Regions from separate parts of the Paenibacillus sp. Mc5Re-14 genome, predicted to be linked through region 2. Evidence: riboswitches for the same ligand, from Rfam matches in the RefSeq annotation. Region 2 holds a riboswitch; the other holds the start of a gene.

Region 1 (3,423 bases), 3.8 Mb from region 2:
TGGGCTATTATAATAAGCAGGCTGTCCGGGATGCACTGGAATTAGTGAATTTGCGGAATGCAGATGACAAGCCGGTAAAAGACTTTTCACTCGGAATGAAGCAGCGTCTCGGGATTGCCCGAGCCATTGCGACCAAGCCTGAGTTACTCATTTTAGATGAACCGATTAACGGTCTGGACCCGGTGGGAATCAAGGAAATTCGGCAGTTATTCCATATGCTATGCAAGGAATATGGGATGACGCTGCTCGTGTCCAGTCATTTATTAGCGGAAATTGAGCAGATTGCGGATACAATAGGCGTGATTAATCACGGACGGCTGATTGAGGAAGTTTCGATGGAACAGGTACGGGATACCAATACGGAATATATCGAATTTACGACCAACGATTGTAAAAAAGCAGCCTACATCCTCTCACATCAACTGAGTCTGAATAATATAAGGGTGCTCAATGAACAGAGTATACGTATTTACGATCTTAGTGTACCGCAGAAGCAAATTACGAAAACGCTCATTTTAAATGATGTAGAGGTCGATTCCATTCATCAGAAAAGCAGTACGCTGGAAGACTACTTTTTACGTCTGTTACATGGAGGGGATCACCATGCTTAAATTGATACAGTTGGAGATGAAAAAGCTTCATCTGGCGGGTTATATCCGTTCAGCGCTGATCGCCAACGCTTGCATTCTAGGTTTGCTCAGTACTATTGCACTGGACAGCCAAAATGAAGGAGTACCCGAATTTACACAGTACGCTCAGCTTCTCGATCTTATGGACAATATGGTGAGGGCAACGTTTATTGTATTTGCCTCCGTTCTACTGTGCCGTTTTATCGTAGGAGAATTTAAATCCAAATCGATTACAATCTTGTTCATGTATCCGATTCATCGTCAAAAGCTAATGATCGCCAAGCTCTTGATTGTGCTGCTGTTTACATTCTTGTCTATTGTAATCTCGGAAATCATCATTACGGCTGCGATCCATTTGCTCAACCAGTTTGTCATAATTGTACCGGATAAGCTCACTCTTTCCATACTAGCCGAGCAATCAGCGCGCACGCTAATCAATGCCGTTGCCGCCAGTTTTATGGGATTGGTTCCGCTGTATATGGGAATGCGAAGATACTCTGTACCCACGACCATTGTGACCTCAATTCTGATTGTAGCATTGCTTTTCTCCAATAATAACGGTGCTACCCTTAGCTCCATTGCTCCCGTGCAAATCAGCTTCTCTGTGCTGGGAATGCTTGTGGCTTATGCAGCCATTCGGCGCATTGAGTATAAGGATATTGCCTAGTAATAAGGATTAAACATAGAACGCTTTCATAAAAAGATGAAAATCCTTGCTTGATATACACACATTTTTCACTGGACTTCATTCTAAAACAGGTATATCCTATAGGAGAAATTAAAAAACGGAATAAGGATCTTCGGGGTAGGGTGAGATTCCCAACCGGCGGTATGGCTCATGGAGCTAAGCCCGCGACTCTGTATCCGGCAACAGGATACGGACTGATTTGGTGAGATGCCAAAGCCGACGGTAAAGTCCGGATGGAAGAAGATCGAAATATGAACATGCCGCAAAGTCGATGAATACTGCATTATGGTTGTGCAGTGACTTCATTTAACTTGCATCAAACGGCAAGTTTATTTGATCAACCCCCGTCTTGCATGGCCTTCGCCATGGACGGGGGTTTTTGTGCCACCGGTCCTGTATTCGCAAGGAGCTAAATAAGTATGAGTCAATCATCAACTGTACTAACATCCAAGGATTTTGATCGTAGCTCCCACATGAAAAGCGGTTTTTGGCTAGTCGCGATTGGAGCGGCCTTGTGGGGCGCAGACCCGCTGTTTCGTATTATTTTGTTAAAATCATTTACCTCAGCACAAATCGTACTGATGGAGCATGCGCTACTCTTTATCGCTCTGACGCCGATGCTGTGGAAGCATCGCGAGGAACTCAAAACGATACGCTTTCGTCAGGTTTTCGCTATTTTGTTTGTCTCATGGGGTGGCTCGGCACTGGCCAGTGTGATTTTCACCATGGCGCTCAGCAACGGTGATCTGAATGCCGTACTTTTACTTCAGAAGCTTCAACCTTTGGTTGCTATTATTCTGGCCCGCGTGATATTGAAGGAAATGTTACCGCGTCATTTTGGAATATTAATTGTCATCGCTCTGTTCGGGACGTATCTTCTGACCTTCGGTTGGTCGCTTCCCTTTGGACATGTTCATGATTTTGTTCAAGTTGGTAGTCTGCTTGCACTGGGTGCAGCGATTCTGTGGGGCGGTTCGACCGTTATGGGCAGCTACTTGCTCCGTTCGATGAAATATGAAACGGTAACCTCCCTTCGCTTCATGGTGGCGCTCCCTCTGCTCATTGTTCTCACCTCTGTGGAGCATGCTCCGTGGAATATGCCTACAGGTACATGGGCGGGCGCAGCTGTAATTATCAACTTGCTGCTGCAGGCATTGCTTCCGGGTCTTCTCAGCTTATTACTGTATTACAAAGGCTTAAGTACAACCAAAGCTTCTTATGCTACGATGGCAGAATTGAGCTTTCCTATGGTAGGTGTTGTGATTAACTGGATCGCTTTCCAACAAATCGTTACCGTAGCGCAATTAACTGGTTTTATGCTTATCTGGGTTACACTCTTTATGATTTCTCGTCAGCAAAAAAATTAACAGATCCATTTGCTTTATACTCACCTCAAGCCTCAAGCCAAATCATGAAGGTGCTTTTGCATCTCTGATTTGGCTTTTTATGTATGCATATTCATACCGTGATTAGCCCTTAAGAACTATTTTTTAAAAAATGTACCTAAAACATGCCTTGATTCATCATTTTTTAAGATTACATCTATAAAATTAGTCGATTTCTGTCGAATAAAACAATGTAGTGACCATCAGACACAGAGGAGAAAAAACATGACTAAAGAAAAACAAACAGTTCCGTGGTGGAACAGGTTTCTCAAGCAGTTTTATTTAATGAGGACAAAATTAATCATTTCTTTTTTGGCTGTGTTATTGATTCCGAGCTTACTTATTGGATACTTTTCTTATCAGGGGGCGACGACACAGCTCAGTCAGCAAATGGCTAATTCCGTATACACGAATCTGTATCTGATCCAAAGCAATGTCAATCAGTATGTATCCCCGATCATGAAGGACGTGGACGTTCTTACCAGTGAAATCCAGGCTGATTCCATTGGTTCCAACCAAGAAGCCCTTCAGAAAAAGTTGGATGACATCGTCAAAGCTCATCCTGAGTTAGATGCCGCGCTCCTTGGCAATGCGAAAGGAGAATATATCCGTTCTCCGCTAAAAAAGGAGGCTGATTATGATCCTAGGGAGAGAAAATGGTACAAAAATGCGATGCTACATAAGGGCAACATATTTGTCGGTGTTCCAGTTGCCAGCGTTA
Region 2 (3,423 bases):
AGCAATTAGCGGGAACATGTGACCAGGTTTGCGGAAATCGCTGCCCGTGATTGCTTCGTCGGCTAAGGCGCGAACAGTCAAAGAGCGCTCGGCCGCTGAAATCCCCGTTGTTGTCTTCATATGATCTACCGATACCGTAAAGGCGGTACCGTGAAAATCTGTGTTTTGCTCTACCATAAGATGCAATTCCAATACCTCGGCTCTGTGCTGTGTGATCGGCACGCAGACCAACCCGCGACCTTCTGTAATCATGAAGTTGATGACCTCAGGCGATGCTTTCTCAGCCAAAGCGATAAAGTCGCCTTCATTTTCCCGCTGTTCATCATCCACTACAATAACGACTTTGCCGTTCTTTAAATCCTCCAATGCTTCTTCGATGGAATCCAATCGAATCTCTTCGTCATGGTGCAACTCGCCCTGCTCCATGATGTTTGTCGTCGCACTTGTTTGGATGCCTCTATCCATAACCCTCTCCTCCTTATGTCTTATGTCACGAATGCTCCTGAACCAAATTTTCTATCATTCTGTATCAGGCTGTATCAAGCAAAGCCGTGTTTCGCCAAATAGTCCAAACTAAGAGGAGCTTGATCTGCTCTCTCCATCGGTACTGAACCTCTGTAATGTAAAAGCTGCTCCACATATTTGCCCAATATGTCGCATTCAATATTCACAGTGTCTCCCTCACGTTTGGCTTGTAAGGCCGTTTCGGCTAAGGTATGGGGGATAATAGATACGGCAAAGCTATCTCTCGTCCGCTGCGCGACTGTGAGGCTGATACCATCAATTGTAATTGACCCTTTGAGGAGAACATATTTAAATAATGCTTGATCAGAAGGCTCAACTTCGAACACAACTGCATTCTGGTCTGATGTTACTCCGCGAATCGTACCCGTCCCGTCCACATGTCCCTGTACGATATGTCCTCCGAACCTTCCATTCGCCGCCATCGCTCGCTCTAGGTTGACTCGGCTGCCGGATCTGAGTTCCCTTAGATTACTGCTGCGAAAAGTCTCTGGCATCACATCAACCTTAAAATCTTTAGTACCAATCTGTATTGCCGTCAGGCAAACACCATTTACCGAGACACTATCGCCTATTTTCAAATCGCCCAATACCACAGAACCCGAAATCCCAAGCACCATCGCTTCACCGCTCTTAGAAATACTTTGAATGCGACCCACTTCCTCGACCAATCCGGTAAACATGCTTTCACTCCTTTCCACTACATTTCAGTTTATCCCTAATTCATCTGCTGTAAGCGCAAATAACCCCCAGTCAGGATTCAATCCGTCATGGGGGTGATGAGAGTCACATATGTAGTATACAAGCGCAGTTCATGTATGTCTTAAAATGACATGAAATCATAGGTTTGCCAAAAGAAAGCATGATCGAAGATACAGCAATTACGCTCAGAACGTTATCAAAAAGAAAGCTAAAAAAAGCTATCGTCTGATGCTGTCCTACAACGAAATAAGCCATACGTACTTTTAAGTATGCTAAAAATTGGCACATGCCACGTCATGCACATGCGCTTCGTATCCTTCTCCCATCCAGACTATACTGTCGGTCCCGGAATTACACCAGGTCCACCTTCTGCTGATTGTTCAGCATCCGGGTCACGGACTAAGCCATGCTGTGTTCACAGAAGCGATTCACAAACATGTCATCACCGCCGGTGGGGAATTTCGCCCCGCCCCGAAGGATCTTGCTCTTATTTAATTGAATTAACATTAAACTTGTTACGTATATTAGCACCGACTTCAAAAAAAAGCAAGTTATCTAATAGAAGCTCCTGCTTTGGTTTTGACATATTGGCTGGAGAGTTCTTCAAACCAGGTTTTATCATTCATATGAAGTGCCAGATCAATCAGATCGGCCAGTTCGTCGACTCCAAGCTGTGTATCATGGTCAAAGGTAATAACGGCCGAAGCAACAGGTCCTCGCTCTCCCTCAGAACATGCTTCATAATCCAGTCGCACATCCACATGCCCATCAATAAACTCGCATTTTAGAAAATAAATAATTTCACACATTAAAATAGGGCGCACTTGTGTTTCTAACACACAATCCATCACCTTGGCAGAATAATGCTGGTTCGTCAGCGTGAATTTGTGTTCTGTTGCCGCCAGCGATGCCCGTCCAAAATCATCCGTAAACTTGAGTTCCACTGGCGTGATGTTCATAACCTTGGGGATTTGCTTCTTTATAATTTCAATTATTTCAACTGTATTCAGCTTAATCATTACCTGCACCTCATTGCATCTTAAAATTCAGAAGAAAACTTTATAACATGCCTTCTATAGGCCTCCACTCCTATATCGGAAATCATTACCTGTTTTTTTATGCCTCAATCCATAAACGCAAAAAAAGATTCCTTGCGCAGCAAGCGCAAGGAATCTCAATCGAACTGGTGCCGAAACAGCGGCTAACAATGTTACACGATTATTATGCAAAAAAACAGAATTATAACTCCGAAATTTCATGTTTCTTTTTCAGGATAGTCCAGCGACGCTCAATCTCCTGCTCAAAGGTAGCCATCGTTGCTTCCTCTTTGAGAAGATGCTTCGTTTTACCCATTAATTTCAGCCATTCTGCGGCTGGAATCCGTTTTCCCTTGTCTTCCGGATTGTACGTAATCGTCGTGCTTCCCTGCTCGATTTCGTACAAAGGAAAGAAGCAAGATTCGACTGCGGCGCCTACGATGCTAGTACCCAGTCTGTCTTCGGATTTCCAGTTGAGCGGGCAAGCGCACAGAATTTTACCATAAGCAGTACCGACGTTGTTGGCATACCATTGAGCCTTGGCCGCTTTGCGCAGCATATCCTGCGGATGGCTTTCGGCTGCGGTAAAAGCATACGGGATGTTACAGGCGGCCATGATTTGTACGGTATCCTTATGATGCCCTTGCTTCCCTTTTTGCATTTTCCCTACACCCGATGTACTGGTCATATGCCCCATTGGAGTGGAGTACGATTGCTGCGAACCTGTATTCATGTACCCCTCGTTGTCATATTCCAGCATAATCAGTTTATGGTTACGCAGAGCCGCACCAATTGCAGAACCCATACCGATATCCATCCCGCCGTCACCACTGATCATGATAAAGGTTGGATCATCCGACATCACAATTTCATTACGTCGCTTCATCTCCATGTAAGCTTCCAGCGCACCTGAAAGGGTAGCGGCCCCGTTTTGAAAAAGATTGTGGATCATCGGTTGCTTGTGTGATGTATATGGATACCCTGTCGTCACCACATAAACGCAGCCAGTCTGGAACAGTACGACAATATCGCCTTCAATTCCTTTAAAAAATAGCTCAAGCGCAGACAAGGCTCCACAACCAGGACAAGCCCCATGCCCTGGTGTAAGACGGCGTGGTTTGGTTGTCAACGAACGCAGAGGTGGTACCTTGACTTTGAGCTT

What was found. Region 2 has a riboswitch for FMN ahead of ribE (riboflavin synthase). Riboswitches for the same ligand answer to the same signal wherever they lie in the genome.
Region 1: another riboswitch for FMN. It lies ahead of BN1546_RS05045 (DMT family transporter); the one in region 2 lies ahead of ribE (riboflavin synthase).

Annotation. Positions count from the first base shown of each region.
Region 1 is NZ_CVPD01000001.1:1,070,262-1,073,684, forward strand. Features, by position in the region: gene BN1546_RS05035 (ABC transporter ATP-binding protein) at 1-611, shown strand, start outside; gene BN1546_RS05040 (ABC transporter permease) at 604-1,296, shown strand; FMN riboswitch at 1,422-1,566, shown strand; gene BN1546_RS05045 (DMT family transporter) at 1,737-2,684, shown strand; gene BN1546_RS05050 (methyl-accepting chemotaxis protein) at 2,928-3,423, shown strand, end outside.
Region 2 is NZ_CVPD01000001.1:4,908,544-4,911,966, reverse strand. Features, by position in the region: gene ribB (3,4-dihydroxy-2-butanone-4-phosphate synthase) at 1-465, opposite strand, end outside; gene ribE (riboflavin synthase) at 540-1,205, opposite strand; FMN riboswitch at 1,535-1,707, opposite strand; gene BN1546_RS22300 (IDEAL domain-containing protein) at 1,776-2,243, opposite strand; gene BN1546_RS22295 (thiamine pyrophosphate-dependent enzyme) at 2,464-3,423, opposite strand, start outside.